2 regions of the Weizmannia sp. FSL W8-1119 genome follow, and region 1 is predicted to be linked to the other one. Evidence: riboswitches for the same ligand, from Rfam matches in the RefSeq annotation. Region 1 holds a riboswitch; the other holds the start of a gene.
The links. A riboswitch is a leader RNA that binds a small molecule or an ion and turns the genes downstream of it on or off. The one in region 1 is predicted to bind thiamine pyrophosphate.

Region 1 (9,367 bases):
ATCGATGTGATCCGCGCGTTTACGGTTGCCCACCATGCCTTTTTGGGCGGCGTAAAAGAGATATGGCTGGCAGACTCAAAAGAAGCGGCTTTTTGTATCAAAGACAAATACCCGCATGTCTTGCTCACGGGCGAAGGGAACGGGCTTCCGATACCGGGATTTGATTTGGGCCATTCACCGGCCGCCATCGCCAAACAGCCGTTAGCCGGCAAAACGCTGGTGCAAACATCCACAAACGGGGTAAAAGCAGCCTTCCGCGCCCTTTGTGCAAAGGAAGTCTATGTTACCGGCTTTTCGAATGCAAAAATGACGGCAAAATGGGTCCTGCGCAAATGGAAAGGCAAAGACAACGCCCGCATCAACATGATCGCTTCCCATCCGACGGGGGAAGATGACCTGGCATGCGCATTATACATGGAAAGCATCCTTACCGGCTCCGGCACGATAAAGCCGGAATCAGTGATCAAGGAGATTGTAAATGCCAGTGTTGCAAAGAAATTTCTTGATCCCGGACAGCCTGCATTTAACCCGGCTGACCTAGAATTTTGCATCAACGAAAGAGACTGCGGGTTTGTTATGAAAATTGATCCAACAGGAGAATTTCCAACGATCGTGAGGGTTGAAGATGAATGACCATGGTTTGACACTGCCTTTACGCAATGAGAAACCGCGGGATTGCGGAATCACCATCTTAATTGACAATGGCATTCCGCTGAACTTTTTTAAAGATACCATGAACAGTGCAGCCCCTTATATTGATTTCGTCAAATTCGGCTGGGGAACATCGGTGGTTTCGCGCCATTTGGAAGAAAAAATAGATCACCTGAGGCAAAACGGCATTGCCTTCTTTTTCGGCGGCACTTTATTTGAAAAGTTTGCCAGCCAGGGAAAGACGGATCGGTACGTTCAATACTGCCGGCGGTTTGCATGCGAATATGTTGAAATCTCAAATGGCACCCTGCCGCTGTCCAATCCGGAAAAGTGCCATTATATTGCGGAATTTTCAAAGGAGTTTAAAGTGTTAAGTGAAGTTGGCTCAAAAGATACTGCCAAATCAATAGCCGACACGCCGGCGTTATGGCTGGAATCGATTAGCCGGGATTTAGAAGCAGGCGCATATAAAGTGATGACAGAGGCAGGGTGCCATTTGGAAGAAAAAATAGATCACCTGAGGCAAAACGGCATTGCCTTCTTTTTCGGCGGCACTTTATTTGAAAAGTTTGCCAGCCAGGGAAAAACGGATCGGTACGTTCAATACTGCCGGCGGTTTGCATGCGAATATGTTGAAATCTCAAATGGCACCCTGCCGCTGTCCAATCCGGAAAAATGCCGCTATATTGCGGAGTTTTCAAAGGAGTTTAAAGTGTTAAGTGAAGTCGGCTCAAAAGATACTGCCAAATCAATAGCCGATACGCCCGCGTTATGGCTGGAATCGATTAGCCGGGATTTAGAAGCAGGCGCATATAAAGTGATGACAGAGGCAAGGGAAAGCGGCACGAGCGGCATTTGCAACGGGGACGGGGAAATACGGGAGGAGATGTTTGCGGCCATCCTGGACTCGGGGATTCCCCGCGATGCTTTCATTTTCGAAGCACCCAACAAGCAGCTCCAGGCTTTTTTTATCCAACAGCTCGGCCCGGATGCCAATCTGGCCAACATCCCTTTTTCGGATGCCCTTGCGCTTGAAACATTAAGGCTCGGTTTGCGATCAGATACTTTTTTATTGGAGGAGATTCCCATGAGAGAAACGGATAAAATTTTTCATTTGGCGATCCCGTGCAAAGATCTTGATGAAACAGCCGATTTCTATCAGAAATTAGGCTGTAAGGTGGCGCGCCGGTATGATGACCGGGTCACTTTCAATTTTTTCGGGGACCAGCTTGTCTGCCATCTGAGCCCTGAAAAAATAGACCCCAACCCGAAAATGTATCCCCGCCATTTCGGCATTACTTTTTTGGATAAAGCAGCATTTGAGGAAACCCTCCAATCTGCAAAGAAAAACCGCTTGGCATTTTTCCAGGAGAAAATGGTCCGGTTTGGGGGCAGGCAAGAGGAACTTGGACATTTTTCCTCCAAGATCCCTCCAACAACTTGCTCGAATTTAAATATTACCACGATGAAAGCATGGTGTATTAACCAGTCCCATTCATTGCTCAAAGCATGCGATGCGGCTTTTTCCGGAAAGAGCCGCATCGCATGCTTTGCCATTTGGGCCAGGCGATAAGCGTTTTTTCCTGGCCCGAGACGTTTGATCGTTATGTTCAGCAGGATGGCAAAGCCCCGGAGGCCCTTTTTAGGCTTAACATGCAAACCGCAGGCATACAGCTGCGGTTTTTTTGCGGCTTCCCGCAGGAACATGCAGCGCTTGAAGCGAATAACATACTCTGCATGTTCCGCCACCCGGTTTTGTGATCCCATGCTGGCGGAAGCCAAAGCGATTTGGCTTCCAGAATGCTCCTTATTTATTTTCTAAATGGACAAAAGCTTTTGCGGCATTGACATGTGTTTTTGTGATCTTTGTCTGGTACAGCCAATCCGAAACGTCTTGCCATTTTTTCAGGCCCTGATCGGCAATCGTTTTATTTTTTTCGCTCATCAGCGGCAGCAAAATGTGCAGGCTCTTCGTTTCCACATTTTTATCCAGCGGTGAAGAGGCATCTTCATGTTTTAACAAAATGGCAAGCGCCTTTTCCGGATGTTTTTTGACATATTGCTGGCCTTTTTCGGCGGCAGCAAGAAATTTTTTAAAAATGTCTGGCTGCTGTTTCAGCTTATTTTCGTTTGCGATGAAAACGAGTTCGGCATAATCCGGAACACCGTATTTTGCCGGATTGAATGCTCTAACGGGTACGCCTTCCTTTTCCAGCAGCAACTGTTCATGATTAACAAAACCGCCGACGATCGCATCAGTTTTACGGGCTGTCAGAGCAGGGATTAAATCATAGCCAACATCCACTGTTTTCACCTTGTCCGGATCGCCCCCGTCTGCTTTGACCATTGTCCGAACGACTGCTTCTTCCAGCGGAATGGAAGAATAGCCGACCGTTTTGCCCGCCAGGTCTTTCGGTGAGCGGATACCACTTGAAGCTGGCACCATCACACGGTTCAGCGTATGGCGGACGACGGTGCCAAAAGATTGGACCGGAATATTCTCATCGCGCGCGATTAACACTTGGGGTTGATAACTTAATGCAATATCAATTCGATTCGCAGCCGCAAGTTTTAACGGGTCATTTGTGTCAGAAGGCATTTTGATGCTGACATCAAGGCCCTGCGCTTTAAAATAGCCTTTTTCCTTGGCTACATAAAGAAAAGAATGAACCGCATTTGGATACCAATCCAGCATGATCGTTACTTTTTGCGCATGTTTCGTTGCTTGCTGCGAATGATTGCTGCAGGCACCTAGCATACACGCCAGTACAGCGACCATTACCCATCGTTTCTTCATTGAACATCCCCCTAAATTTTTGTTCTGTTTTTCAATAAGCTTTTTTCCATCCCATAAATAAGCAAAAATAATCCCATGCCGAGTGCAGCCAAAAGAAAAACGGCCGAAAAAACAGCGCCCGACTGCAAATACCCAGACATTCGCTTGCTAAAAAAGCCAAGCCCCGCAGTTGCGCCAAGCCACTCCCCGATCGCTGCCCCGCTGACACAATATACAACCGATAATTTCAAGCCGGATAAAAATTGGGGAAGGGCCATCGGGACAGAAAGTTTTCGGAAAATATCCCAACGGCTGGCGCCCATTGTCCGAAACAAATTCAGATAGGCGGGATCGACGGTTTTTAATCCGTCAAAAGTGCTGATTACAATCGGAAAGATAGCCGTTAACACAATAATCGCTACCTTGCTCCAAACTGAATAGCCGAACCACATCATAAAAACAGGTGATACGGCGACAAGCGGGATCGTTTGCGAAATAACAAGAAACGGATAAAAGATTTTTTCAGCCGTTTTGGAGACATACATGATGACACCGATCATCACTCCACCCGCAACAGATAAAAGAAAACCGATGCCGACTTCCTCCACTGTCGCAGGCAAATGCACATTTATTAGTTGCCTGTGATTTTCTATGAAAGATGCATAGATTTGGGTAGGGGACGGCAAAATGAAAGACGGGATCACCCCTTTCTGTATGACCCACTGCCAGCCGGCTATCAAGACCAGCATCGTAACGCAAAAAAGTCCGTAATCCCCCAGCCATTTTCGCCACTTCATTTAGGAAACCTCCTTTCATCCGAACTTCCAATATGTACAAGCTGCAAACCGTTCCAAAGCCCGTTCAACCATTTGAATTTTTTCCTGCTATAGCAATCTTCCACCTACTTTTTGTTTTTATTTCTTCCTGCCCGTCGTCATTGACGAGGTTTTTCCGGTTACCGCCCTAAAAGCAGCTATTTTCCCTCCCTTCCAACAGAAAAAAGCCAGGCCTGTAAAAGACCTGACTTTAATAAGCAAGAAAATTTCCCAAAATCCCTACTTTCCTACGCCGGCATGATCCGGATCAGGTCCAAAGGGTTGAAAAACCAAATGTTTTTCTCTCAGCCCGCCAATCCGGGCACCCCTAGTAGTCTGAAATATTCACTTTCTTCCATTATAGGCTTTCTATTTGCCTGTGTAAAGTGGTGCAGGCTTTTTTTAATTCAATTTTCTTTCTTCCCTTTCTGCCCTCCTGCTGTTTGGAATAAAGGAGCCAACATTACAGGCCCCGGTAAAAAGAGATCCTGAACATCGGGAAAAGTTCGCGCTAACTGAAGGATTCCGCTTTCTCTCCGGCTTTCCCGTTTTAAAAATGGGCCTGATCGTTTTTTGTACCATGATACTGGCCTTGCAAATTTCCGATTCCCAGGCCATGATATTAATAACTAAAACTTGAAAGTACGAAAATCGTGCAAACTCCTTGTCGCCACTGCGGTTATCCCGTCTAATTTAGAGCTAAGCTGCTTTAATTAGGTGTTTTTGATAGCTGACAGATAACTTTTTTTAAATTGCTCAAAGTAGTATTTAGTACTTCTTCACAAAGGATATACTCATCCTTAAAAGCTTCTTTAAATAAATCAATCAATTGTTGAATCGCTTCTGCGAAGGTGATGTCAGTAAGTTCATCAACCATGAGATAAAACAACTCACCCAGGGTCCGATCATCTACCTGTTCACGGTGTTGGACTGCAAGGATTGAGTAACCAATTGCGACAAGAGCGGTATGTGCAAAGATACCGTCATAAGACAATCCTTGATATTTTGCCAGGCGGAGGTACTATTTACACATCTTGAAGTATACTTCAATCGACCAGCGCTTTCCGTAAAGCTGAATAACTTCATCTTCAGAGAGCCGGGTGTCCGTTGTCGCCAAGACAAGGTAATCATTTCGTTTATTGCGGTTGCGGATATAAACGAGTTTGACTGGCACCGACGTTTCCCCGTCAACTGCTTCAACAAGAACGGATAACAGATAGCGTGAACGTCCGCGACGTTTCTTCTGGGTGTTAAAGATCGTTTTCACATCCATCAGTCCACCGTTGAACTGGTAATAAACTTTCTTAGAACGTTTCACCATGGCTACTCCATGAAGTCCCATTTCACGCAACTGATGAAACATCTTAGGGCTAGAAAACCAGGAATCAAACAAGACGTAGGAAGCATTCACTCCTTGAGACAAGGCTGATGATAACAATTCCAACACTACATTGGTTGCTTTGCGCTGTGCCTGAATCTTACGCTTTCCTGAAAATGTACGGCCGTCAATGGATTTTGGGCTGCACACTTGATTCTTGCCAGAAAGCAAGGAAAAGTTAACAGGAAGGAATGTATTGCCGTCACTCCAACCGAGTTGAAGAAACCGAAAGCCACGGGTATGTTTGTGTTTCGCATGGTCAAACTGAAACGCCGCAAGTTCAACATACTTTGCGCTGGCTCGCTCATACATGGAATCATCCACAATGAATACATTCCGGCGTGTTGGTTCGGTCAAGGGTTCGATGAACACAATGATACGGCGGCAGAGCAAAACCAAGAACTTTTGCCAATTGATTTTGCCGTTATTCAGCAGATTACGGAAGGTCTTATCTGAGAATCCGAGCTGATCTTGATGCTTCAAATAATCACGGTATGCAGATCTGTTTGAGAAAAGTGTACTGATCAAATAACAGAACAGCGTTCGAAATGGAACACCTTTTGTCTTTACAGCGTTTGAAACCTTCGCAATTTGAGATAAGCGAAAACGCAAAAAAAAAATGCTTCGATTGAAGATAAAACTTCAAGAGACTGATGGTCGTTTTGTGTTATAATTTTCATAACATGAACACTCCTCGATTAATTGTTAGTTAGCACTTCAATTATACCGAGTTTCCAGTGTTCATGCTTTTATTTTTGCTCTAAACCCTTGTAAGACAAGTAATGAGAATGAATTTTAGTGTTTCAAGTTTTAGACGATAATCTATAAAGCCCAAACCTGTTTCTAATTAAAGCGGGTTTGGGAAACTTGATTACTATTTTTTGTAAAGTTCCCCTACCGCACACTTCATTTTTGTTTAACAAGACGATGAATCATAATAAAAAGCCGCAGATTATAATCTGCGGCTTACTTTGGCCCGGCAACGTCCTACTCTCGCAGGGGGAAACCCCCAACTACCATCGGCGCTGGAAAGCTTAACTTCCGAGTTCGGGATGTATTCGGGTGTGGCCTTTCCGCCATCATCACCGGACCTGTATAATTTTGGGATGTGTTCCCTGAAAACCGGATGGGAGAAAAAACTGTAAACGGAGAATAGCTTTGGTTTCTAACTTTGAAAATTGTCTAGCTCCAGCGCCTATCGGCTAGCGTATTTCTGCGCTTTCTCCCTACGATAAGCGGGCATCGACTCGCCTTTAGGGGCTCGCCGTGTTTCCTTTATCTCAGTCGAAAGCTCCGAAATCCGTACGCCGATGACCAAGGCGCTTCCGCTTTTCTATTGTCCAGCTCCGGTGCCTAGCCCCTCGAGGTCGAATAACCTGCCCGTCACGGAGCCAAAAGACGGCTCCATGCCGGTCAGAACATTCGCTTGTCGGGGCTAAACAAGGCACCTTCGCTTTTCTATTTGGTTAAGTCCTCGATCGATTAGTATCCGTCAGCTGCACGCGTCACCGCGCTTCCACCCCGGACCTATCAACCTGATCATCTTTCAGGGATCTTACCAGTTAAACTGTGGGAAATCTCATCTTGAGGGGGGCTTCATGCTTAGATGCTTTCAGCACTTATCCCTTCCGCACATAGCTACCCAGCGATGCCTTTGGCAAGACAACTGGTACACCAGCGGTGCGTCCATCCCGGTCCTCTCGTACTAAGGACAGCTCCTCTCAAATTTCCTGCGCCCGCGACGGATAGGGACCGAACTGTCTCACGACGTTCTGAACCCAGCTCGCGTACCGCTTTAATGGGCGAACAGCCCAACCCTTGGGACCGACTACAGCCCCAGGATGCGATGAGCCGACATCGAGGTGCCAAACCTCCCCGTCGATGTGGACTCTTGGGGGAGATCAGCCTGTTATCCCCAGGGTAGCTTTTATCCGTTGAGCGATGGCCCTTCCATGCGGAACCACCGGATCACTAAGCCCGACTTTCGTCCCTGCCCGACTTGTAAGTCTCGCAGTCAAGCTCCCTTATGCCTTTACACTCTGCGAATGATTTCCAACCATTCTGAGGGAACCTTTGGGCGCCTCCGTTACCTTTTAGGAGGCGACCGCCCCAGTCAAACTGCCTGCCTGACACTGTCTCCCACCCCGGTAAGGGGTGCGGGTTAGAATTTCAATACAGCCAGGGTAGTATCCCACCGATGCCTCCGCCGAAGCTGGCGCTCCGGTTTCCAAGGCTCCTACCTATCCTGTACAAGCTGTACCAAAATTCAATATCAGGCTGCAGTAAAGCTCCATGGGGTCTTTCCGTCCTGTCGCGGGTAACCTGCATCTTCACAGGTACTATAATTTCACCGAGTCTCTCGTTGAGACAGTGCCCAGATCGTTACACCTTTCGTGCGGGTCAGAACTTACCTGACAAGGAATTTCGCTACCTTAGGACCGTTATAGTTACGGCCGCCGTTTACTGGGGCTTCAGTTCAGAGCTTCGCCTTGCGGCTAACCCCTCTCCTTAACCTTCCAGCACCGGGCAGGTGTCAGCCCCTATACTTCGCCTTGCGGCTTCGCAGAGACCTGTGTTTTTGCTAAACAGTCGCCTGGGCCTATTCACTGCGGCTTCCCGGGGCATACACCCCAAAAAGCACCCCTTCTCCCGAAGTTACGGGGTCATTTTGCCGAGTTCCTTAACGAGAGTTCTCTCGCTCACCTTAGGATTCTCTCCTCGCCTACCTGTGTCGGTTTGCGGTACGGGCGCCTTTCACCTCACTAGAGGCTTTTCTTGGCAGTGTGGAATCAGGAACTTCGGTACTTTAATTTCCCTCGCCATCACAGCTCCGCCTTGGCGCGAAGGATTTGCCTCCGCACCGGCCTAACTGCTTGGACGCGATCAACCAGTGTCGCGCTTGCCCTATCCTCCTGCGTCCCCCCATCGTTCAAACGGTGAAGAGGCGGTACAGGAATATCAACCTGTTGTCCATCGCCTACGCCTTTCGGCCTCGGCTTAGGCCCCGACTAACCCTGAGCGGACGAGCCTTCCTCAGGAAACCTTAGGCATTCGGTGGAAGGGATTCTCACCCTTCTTTCGCTACTCATACCGGCATTCTCACTTCTAAGCGCTCCACCGGTCCTTCCGGTCCGGCTTCAACGCCCTTAGAACGCTCTCCTACCACGGACACCAAACGGTGTCCATCCGCAGCTTCGGTGATACGTTTAGCCCCGGTACATTTTCGGCGCAGCGTCACTCGACCAGTGAGCTATTACGCACTCTTTGAATGATGGCTGCTTCTAAGCCAACATCCTGGTTGTCTAAGCAACGCCACATCCTTTTCCACTTAACGTATACTTTGGGACCTTAGCTGGCGGTCTGGGCTGTTTCCCTTTCGACCATGGATCTTATCACTCACAGTCTGACTCCCAAGCATAAGTTTTTGGCATTCGGAGTTTGTCTGAATTCGGTAACCCGATGAGGGCCCCTCGTCCAAACAGTGCTCTACCTCCAAAACTCTCCGCTTGAGGCTAGCCCTAAAGCTATTTCGGAGAGAACCAGCTATCTCCAAGTTCGATTGGAATTTCTCCGCTACCCACACCTCATCCCCGCACTTTTCAACGTGCGTGGGTTCGGGCCTCCAGCAAGTGTTACCTTGCCTTCACCCTGGACATGGGTAGATCACCTGGTTTCGGGTCTGCGGCCTCATACTCTTTCGCCCTGTTCAGACTCGCTTTCGCTGCGGCTCCGCTTCTTCAGCTTAAC
Region 2 (9,367 bases), 840 kb from region 1:
CTGCCGCATGCCGCCCGAGAGCGAGGCGGGATAGTGGCCGGCGTAATCTTCAAGGCCAAACTGCCGGAGTACCTCCATCCCCCGCAAAATTCGTTCCCGTTTCCGCACCCCTTTTATTTCAAGCGGTAGGACAATGTTTTGCAGTGCCGTCCGCCAGGGCAGAAGCAAATCCTGCTGCGGCATGAAACCGGCGGCATCCTGAACCCCGTCCGGTTTGCCGCCAAGCATCACTTTGCCGCCATCCGCCTTTTCAATCCCGGCAATGATATTTAACAGCGTGCTTTTTCCGCACCCGCTCGGCCCGATAAAAGCGCAGAACTCACCTTTTTGGATCGTTGCGGAAATGCCGTCGAGCACTTTTTTCCCTCCAAATGTTTTCGTAATGTCTTCCAATTGCAAATACGTCATGGCCGGTTTGGAAGAAATTCGTTTGTGTAGGCAGCCTTGATGTTAATTTTTTTCTTAATGACTTTATGGTCATAAAGGAAGTCCATATAACGGCGCCACACTTCTTCCTTCTGTACCCCCCATTCCGCGGCATCGTCCTGGTACTTCGTGCTCAGCCACTTCTGGCTGGCGCGGACAAGCCCTTTATTTGTATCCGGCACGTCCTGAATCAGGATATCGGCAGCCTGTTCCGGGTGCTTGATCGCAAATGTATAACCTTGCGCCGCAGCCTTCATAAAAGATTTGACAAGGGTTTTATCCCCTTTGGCCAGTTTTTCGCTTGTAATGATGACCGGGCTGTAATAATCAAGCGCAGGGTCGAGATCTTTGACCATGATAAGATTCAGTTTTTTCCCGTTCCGCTCTGCCTGGATGCCGTCCCAGCCGTAATAAATCCATTCAAAATCCGCTTCACGTCCGATTGATTTGAAAAAATCCGTCTGGCCGAGCACGATATTTTTTACTTTGCTGTAGTCGGCGCCGTATTTTTCCATGACCGTTTTGATGACAGCTTCTTCAGACGGCGAACCCCAGCCGCCGTAGCGTTTACCTTCAAAATCTTTCGGAGAAGTGATGTTGTCTTTTTTCAAAGAAGCAAAGCCGGAAGTATTGTGCTGGATGATCGCGGCAATGGATACAATCGGGATTCCTTCCGTCCTTGCCGTGGTGACATTTTCCTGATAGCTGATCCCGAAATCCGCTTTCCCGGAGGCCACCATCTGTTCAGCCGTGATATTGTCTCCCGGCTGGATAATTTTCACATCTAGGCCCTGCTTTTGAAAATAATGTTTTGTTTTAGCCACATACAGGCCGGTATGATTGGTGTTCGGAAACCAGTCCAGCACAACCGTCACCTTTTGCAACGCTTTTTTGCTGCTGTCCTTCTGCCCGCTGCCGGCACATCCGGCAGCAAGCAGCAACATGGCCGCCTGCAACATGATTAAAATTTTCTTCATTGATGATCTTCCTTTCGATATACCCATGGTGCGGATAGCCTTTGCAAACATTCAACAGCGCCGTATAAAAGAAATGTGAGCCCAATGATGACAGCGGAGATGGCAAACAAGCGGGCAGTCATAAAAGATTTTGTCGCCCTTGTCAGCATGACGCCGAGCCCTTCGCTTGCGCCGAGCCACTCACCGATAATGGCACCCATCACACTATATGTAACGGCAATTTTTAAACCTGAAAAAAAGTAAGGGAGCACAGCCGGAAATTTGACTTTCATGTAAATTTGCCCTTTTGAAGCATGCATGGTCTTTAACAGTTTCACCAAGTCATCATCCACCGTTTGAAACCCTTCCAGGATGCTCAATGCCAGCGGGAAAAAGCAGATTAAAATGACCACAATAACTTTTGACTGGAGCCCGAATCCGAACCAGACGATGAAAAGCGGCGCAATCGCCACAATCGGAATTGTTTGCGAAACGACCAGTAGCGGCCGGACCAGCATCCGGAAAACGGGAACCATATCCATAAAAACGGCAATCGCTGCGCCAATCATAATGGAAAAGGCAAGCCCGATCAATACTTCTTTTGCAGTTTGCCAAATATTGGGCCAAACCATCCATTGCAGATTTTTCAATTCCTGCCATACTTCCGTCGGTTTTGGCAGCATCCATTCACTGATATGAAAGCCGGCCGTTACCCCTTGCCAGACGAAGAGCAAAAAAATGAGCCAGGCAGCCGTGAGCGCCGTGTTAACGAACAGGCTGCGGCGCTTGTTCGCGATATTTTGCAATTTTTTCATCCATTGTCACCCCGGTGCTTGGCCGGTAATGGATTTTGATCGATGTGATGACATCAATCGCACCGGCTTGGACGCAAGCATCCTGCGCTTTTTTGATGATCCCAAGCAGTTCGTCAAGATCGCCTTCCATCGTCGTTTCCATTGCCCCAACTTCATAACGTACGCCGGCGTTTTGAACAACTTCGATCGCGCGGTCGACGACACCGTATAAGTCATCACTTTTAATATGCGGGACAACTGAAAAAGAAACCGTTACTTGATTCGATTTTTCCATCAAATTTTCCTCCTTTTTTTCAAATAAAAAAGCTTTCATTGCATGCGCAAGAAAGCCTGTCCATCCAAAACATGCCGAAACATGCTTCAATATGAGACTCCCTACGCTGGCATTATCCAGATCAGGTGAAGGGTCGATGCAAAACGGCATCCTCTCAGCCAAAACCGGCTCCCCTGCTTTTTTTCTTGTCATTTTATTGTAACATGAAAATCATCCTTTTTGGCAAACATTTTTCAATTCTTCAATTCCTTAGAACGTCCGGGCCTGCACAACGCCCCTCATTTATGCTTTAAAGGCAGGGATTCCCCTGCATGCCAACCCAAAGTTCCGACTGTTCAAGCGCATATGCGACATCCAGCAGCCAATGTTCATTTCCTTTCGGCGCCACCAGCTGTATCCCGAAAGGAAGCCCGGCCGCCGTTATATGGACCGGCAGGCTGATCGCCGGCTGCCCGGTTAAATTGGCGAGCTGCGTAAATGGGGAAAACGTTAAGCTCGGCTCAAACATTTCATAGACAAGCGCCTGCTGCTTTTCTTTCGGGAGCCCGGTGACGCCAAACAATCGATCCCGCTCTTTCCCGGTCTGGGTAAGCTCCCCGATTTTCGGCGCAGTAAAAGCAGTTGAAGGCGTAAGATACAGATCATACGTTTCGTGGAATCCCGCCATTTGTGCTGCGGCCTTATCCCACTCCGCAAGGCTCTTTGCGTATTCTGCCGCCGTGACATTTTTCCCGGCAGCATACAAGACCCACGAAACCGGCTCCATATCTTTTTCCGTAAGCGGGCGTCCAAGTGCGCTTTCCAAATCCGAAAGTTCCGCCGCCATTTCCCCGCAGTTCATTAAATAATAGTTTTCCATCAGCCGTCTGCCGTCAACGCCGTTTTCGGCTTCTTCCACAAGATGGCCCTCCTGCTCCAGCCATTTTGCCGTTTTATAGACAGCCTGTTTTGCGTCGCGGCTGACAGGCGTCCCGACCGGCGATTCAACCGAAAATGCGATCCGGTATTTTTTCGTTCCGCTCTGTTTTAGTTCCTGTACATATCCCGGAAAAAGCGGCGTTTGAAAAGCAGCGGCGGGTTCCACAGTTTGCAGCACATCGAGGAGCGCTGCGCTGTCTCTGATTGTTTTTGCCAGCACGAAGTCAATGGCCGCCCCTTGCCATTGCCGTCCACGTCCCGGCCCGACTGGTGTCCTTCCCCTTGTCGGCTTTAATCCTATTAAACTTGTAAAAGAAGCAGGAATGCGGATCGATCCGCCGCCGTCGCTTGCACCGGCAACCGGTACCATCCCGGAAGCCACCGCAGCCGCGGAACCGCCGCTTGATCCGCCGGGTGAAAAATGGGGATTCCACGGATTGCGCGCCGGACCGTAAAGTTCAGGTTCCGTAATATTTTTTAATCCAAATTCCGGTACGTTTGTATGTCCGAGAATGATAAACCCCGCTTCCTTCAATTTTGCCGTAAAAAAAGCATCTTCTCTGGCACGGTTTTGCTGCAGCAGTTTTGATCCGGATGTGAGCAGCTCGCCCTTTACCGCCTGGGAAATGTCTTTGAGCAAAACCGGCACGCCGGCAAATGGCTGCTCATCTGTACGGAGCGCGGCCGCTTCCTTCTTTGCTTTCTCAAACCGTGTCCGGATGACGGCATTTAAACGCCTGTTTGTTTTTTCAATCCGGGCCATTGCCGCCTCCAACACTTCTTCCACACTCACTTCTTTTCGCTTTATGAGCCTGGCCAGTTCTGTTGCATCATACGATAGATATGCAGATTGTTCTATCTCAATCCCTCCATTCAATCTTATATTGACTGAATTTTATGGATATGTCAAAACCTGCGAAAACCGTTTAACCCTTTTTCTACCGGGTAAAAGTGCACTATCACCGTTAGGAGGCAGATAGAGATGGCAAAAGAAGTAGTTGGCATTTACACAACATTGCAGGAAACGATTAACGCAGTAGACCGGTTGACCGCAGAAGGCTACAGCACTTCCGATATTTCCATTATTTCAAACGGGAATGATGGGACTTTATTGAAAAACCAGACCGGCGCAAATGTGGACCACACCTCTTCTGCCCCGGATGAACAAAACAGCTCTCTCTGGGAGAAAATCAAAGGGTTCTTCAAGCCGGGCTATTATGACGAAACGACAAGAAAACTGACCAATCTCGATCTCCCGCAGGACGAACTGGACCGCTATTCGGCCGAAATTGATGCCGGACACTATCTTGTGCTCGTAGATAATGATGCTTCTGCCCTCAATGAAACGGCCGCTCCCGGAACAGCCGATCCTGCCGCAGAAGTTTCCGGCCAAACAACAGGATCCGGATTGAAAAACGAATTTGGCGAAAACTACTCCACGACGCAGGAGAAATCTAAACAGGCCGGCCGCTAAGTTGAATAGGGCAACCCCGCGCGCAAAAAGCGGGTTTGCCCTTTTTCTTTACGTTGATGATGAAGGATCAGGCGTAACAGGAAGAATCGTTTTAGCGATCGACTGGTCGAGCGCTTCAAATTCCTCTAAAGAAATCGTGCTGTACAGCTCTTTCCTCGTCTGCATGTCGGAGAGGGCATTTTTTTGCGTCCCTTCGTTCTTAATCTTTTCAAATACCCGTTCATAAGCCTTTGCGGCAACGCGCAGCGAAGTGACAGGATAAATAACCATGGCATAACCCATTTCTTCGAATTCTTCCGCCGTATAATAAGGGGTTTTGCCGAATTCGGTCATGTTGGCAAGGAGCGGCGCTTTTATTTTTTCCGCAAATAAACGGAACTCCTCACGGGACTCGAGCGCTTCCGGAAAAATGGCGTCCGCACCTGCCTCCACATAGACGTTGGCCCGCTTCAGCGCCGCTTCCACGCCTTCCACGCCTCTCGCATCCGTACGGGCTACAACGACAAGCGACGGCGTCACACTTTTCAACGCCCTGATTTTCTCGCACATTTCAGATGCAGTAACGAGCTGCTTCCCGTTTAAATGCCCGCATTTTTTCGGAAGCTGCTGGTCTTCAATCTGAACAGCCGCAACACCTGCTTCGACCATTTCGCGGGCGGTGCGGGCAACGTTCAGCACGCCGCCAAAGCCGGTGTCAATGTCAACAAGAACCGGTAAATCGGTGGCACGCACGAGATCACGTGCACGCTCCGCCATTTCCGTCGATGTGATCATGCCAAGATCCGGAATCCCTTTGCTCGCGGTATAGGCAGCGCCTGATAAATAAAGCGCCTCAAACCCTGTGTTTTTTGCAATGAGTGCCGCCATTGCATCATGCGCGCCGGGGATTTGCAAAATGCCTGGTGCCTGCATGCGTTCCTTAAACCGTTTGGCAAGCGCCTCCTGTGAAGACGGCTGATTGACAATCCAAACCATGGTGCAACATCCTTTCTACAAGGTGAATAAATTGACGAATTCATGAACGGCCATTTTTTCAAGCGCTTCTCCCGCAAGGCAGGCTTCTTTGATCCTTTCCTGCTGCTTCGCGGAATAGTGGGTGGCGATATTATCCGAAAACTTGGTGATAATTTTCGGGATCGCTTCTTCCCTTCTGAAGCGGTGGCCAAGCGGATACTCGACTTCCACATTTTCAGTTGATGTGCCGTCTTCAAAAAAGACTTGTACGGCATTCGCGATGGAACGTTTATCCGGATCAAGGTAATCGATGCTGTATTGTTTGTTTTCAACAACTGCCATTTTTTCCCTTAATGCATCAATGCGCGGGTCAGCGGCGGCTGCGTCTTCATAATCGTCCGCCGTAATATTGCCTTTGATCAAGCCGACTGCCGTCACATACTGGATGCAATGGTCGCGGTCAGCAGGGTTATGAAGCGGCCCTTTTTTATCAATGATGCGGATGGCGGACTCATGCGTCGTAATTGTAATCCGGCTGATTTGATCCAGTTTCCCAGCTACAACCGGATGGAGTTTGACTGCGGCTTCCGCTGCTGTCTGCGCATGGAATTCTGCCGGATACGACACTTTAAATAAAACGTTTTCCATCACATAGGAGCCGAGCGGGCGGGCCAGTTTCAGTTCTTTCCCTTTAAACATAACGTCCTGAAATCCCCAACCGGGTGCGGAAAGCGGCGTTTGATAGCCCATTTCCCCTTTCATCGCAACAAGCGCAAGCGCCACGCCCCTGCTGGTTGCATCGCCGGCCGCCCATGATTTGCGCGAACCGGTATTCGGCGCGTGCCGGTATGTGCGCAACGGGCCGTTATCAATCCAGGCGTGGGAAACGGCGTTCATGATTTCGTTTTTCCCTCCACCAAGCATTTTTGTCGCAACAGCAGCCGTCGCCACTTTGACAAATAAAACATGGTCAAGCCCGACGCGGTTCAAGCTGTTTTCCAAAGCAAGCACACCTTGGATTTCATGGGCTTTGATCATGGCCTCAAGCACATCGCGCACTTTGAGCGGCGCTTTCCCATTGGCAACGCGCGTTCGGCTCAAAAAATCCGCAACAGCAAGGATGCCGCCGAGATTGTCAGAAGGGTGCCCCCACTCCGCCGCGAGCCACGTATCGTTGTAATCGAGCCAGCGGATCATGCAGCCAATATTAAACGCCCCCGCAACCGGATCGAGCACATAGGAAGTGCCTGGCACATGCGTCCCGTTCGGCACGGCCGTACCCGGGACGACCGGCCCGAGCATTTTTACACACTCCGGAAAACGGAGGGCGAGAATGCCGCATCCGAGCGTATCCAAAAGCCCGTAACGTGCAGTCTCAAAAGCTTCGGAACTCGTAATCTCTTTGTCTGCCACATAACGGGCAATTTCTTCTATCAGGGCGTCCCGCTCCCCTGTTTTTTCATTTACAGCGGTTGTACCGGCCAATTTAAACATTCCCCTTTCCAAACTTTATCTGCAGGTCAAAGCCCGGATCATTTGAGACAGCGTTTCAATCCCGGCTTTTTGTTCACTTTATCTCTTAATGGTCCAGCCTTTTTAAAACTTAATCTTGCGGATGCAAACCGCGCGGGCCTTTGTATTGGACGCGCGGACGGAACAGGCGGTTGTTTTCATGCTGCTCCATAACGTGTGCGCACAGCCCGACCGTTCTTGAGCTGAAAAAGATCGGCGTATAAAGCGGAATCGGAATGCCGAGCATCCAGTAAACTGGGGCTGCATAATAATCGAGGTTCGGATAGAGCCCTTTTTCCTGCGCCATAATTTTTTCCCCGGCTTCGCACATTTCAAGCAGCGAATGATCCCCTTTTTCCTCACAAAGTTCCTTCAGCGCTTCTTTCATCATCAGGGCGCGCGGATCCATCTTTTTCATGTAGACGCGGTGGCCGAATCCCATTACTTTTTCTTTATTTTTCAGTTTCTTATAAAGCATTTCTTCGAATTTTTCCACCGTGCCGGCTTCTTTCAGCATTTCCATCACCGCTTCATTGGCGCCCCCGTGCAGATGGCCCTTGAGCGATGCCACCGCGCCCGTTAACGCCCCGTATAAGTCGGACAGCGTGGAAGCAATGACCCTTGCCGTAAAAGTCGAATTCGGCAGTTCATGTTCGCTGTACAGGACGAGAGAACGGTCGAAAATGCGTTCCTCCCTTTCCGAAGGGACTTTGCCGGTGATCATGTACAGGAAATTGGCGCTGTACGGCAAATCCTGCCGCGGTTCAACCGGGTCTTCGCCGTTTAAAAGATGGTAGCTGTTCGCGACAATGTTCGGCACATTCCCGAGCAAATGGTATGCACGGTTTAAATTGGCTTTGCGGGAACGGTCCAGCAGGTTTTCATCATACCCCGAAAGCGCCGAAACCCCCGTACGGAGCGCATCCATCGGGTGGGTGGATGCCGGCAGCAGCCTCAAAATGTCCAGCACAGCTTCCGGAATCCGGTAGTTTTTCTTTAAAGTTTCTTCCAACGCTTTTTTCTCGGCACCGTTCGGGAGCGTTCCTTCGAGAAGCAAATGCACGATGTCCAGATAGCTTTTCTTTTTCGACAACTCAATCAAGTCATACCCCTTTAAAACGATTTCGCCCTGGGCCGTATCAAGAAAAGAAAGCTCCGTTTCAACAGCGACAACCCCTTCAAGCCCCGGCACAAACTGTGTCGTGTTTCCCATCTCCATCCATCCTCCGTTTCTGTATTTTGCCAAAACTGTAAGCACTTACAGTTTTATGTAAAAAAACAAAGCTGCCCACATCCCTGATACTTTCATAAAAAAACATATCATAATATTTACAAAATGGCAACGCCCACAGGCTCCGGATGGCGCTGCGGACGGCCCTGTGCAAAAAAGCCGGCTTCAGGAAAATTTTTCATACGCTTCCTGCCATTTCTGGGAACGGCCAACAAAAAAAGACAAGTTTAACCTGCCTTGTCTTTCAAACTATTGCTTTTTCGGTTTTCTTTTAAAACTGCGCTTCACAACATCAAAGAAACTCAGCGACTGGACCATCCGGTTCGGGTCGACATATTGGCGGACCGCCCGCAATACTCTTTTCGGATCTTTGGAAGAAAAGGTGTATGTCCCGTTTTTCTTCGTTTTGATGGCATAACGTGGGATCCATTTTCCCTTGAACATGACGGAAGCGATCACGTAATCGACTTCTTCCCAAGGAATTTGAATGAATTTGCGCACATCGCGCTCATTGAAAAATTCAAATCCTTTATCGCCGATCATGATCTTGCCGTAATCTGTCAATCCCATATGCGAGGCTGCCTTTATCACCAAATCCACTTTTGTATTGATTGATTGGACCATTTGATCCACCCCGTTCTTTTCTTTTTGTGTTCCAAAAATTGATATCTATACAGCTGATCTTGATTTCCGGATCTTTGCTTCCAAAAAGGGGCCTGGTTGGCCGGTGAAACGGCTGTACGTCCCGTCTAAACCGGGGCCGGCTCCCAAGGCAAAATGCCGAAAGCGGCTTTTATAATAGGGAAG

Region 2: linked by a shared signal. The riboswitch ahead of NSQ19_RS02735 (MTH1187 family thiamine-binding protein) and the one ahead of NSQ19_RS06840 (ABC transporter permease) in region 1 are both predicted to bind thiamine pyrophosphate.

What each region holds. Positions count from the first base shown of each region.
Region 1 is NZ_JBBOZL010000001.1:1,420,982-1,430,348, reverse strand. It holds gene NSQ19_RS06865 (2-phosphosulfolactate phosphatase) at 1-633, shown strand, start outside; partial or broken gene NSQ19_RS06860 (phosphosulfolactate synthase) at 626-1,138, shown strand; partial or broken gene NSQ19_RS06855 (phosphosulfolactate synthase) at 1,148-1,726, shown strand; partial or broken gene NSQ19_RS06850 (VOC family protein) at 1,739-2,136, shown strand; gene NSQ19_RS06845 (ABC transporter substrate-binding protein) at 2,459-3,448, opposite strand; gene NSQ19_RS06840 (ABC transporter permease) at 3,460-4,224, opposite strand; TPP riboswitch at 4,471-4,582, opposite strand; partial or broken gene NSQ19_RS06835 (IS4 family transposase) at 4,942-6,300, opposite strand; rRNA gene rrf (5S ribosomal RNA) at 6,595-6,710, opposite strand; rRNA gene NSQ19_RS06825 (23S ribosomal RNA) at 7,083-9,367, opposite strand, start outside.
Region 2 is NZ_JBBOZL010000001.1:578,900-588,266, reverse strand. It holds gene NSQ19_RS02750 (ABC transporter ATP-binding protein) at 1-408, opposite strand, end outside; gene NSQ19_RS02745 (ABC transporter substrate-binding protein) at 405-1,403, opposite strand; gene NSQ19_RS02740 (ABC transporter permease) at 1,400-2,197, opposite strand; gene NSQ19_RS02735 (MTH1187 family thiamine-binding protein) at 2,148-2,471, opposite strand; TPP riboswitch at 2,553-2,656, opposite strand; gene NSQ19_RS02730 (amidase) at 2,761-4,248, opposite strand; gene NSQ19_RS02725 (general stress protein) at 4,372-4,863, shown strand; gene prpB (methylisocitrate lyase) at 4,912-5,838, opposite strand; gene prpD (2-methylcitrate dehydratase) at 5,854-7,311, opposite strand; gene mmgD (citrate synthase) at 7,421-8,542, opposite strand; gene NSQ19_RS02705 (DUF956 family protein) at 8,810-9,184, opposite strand.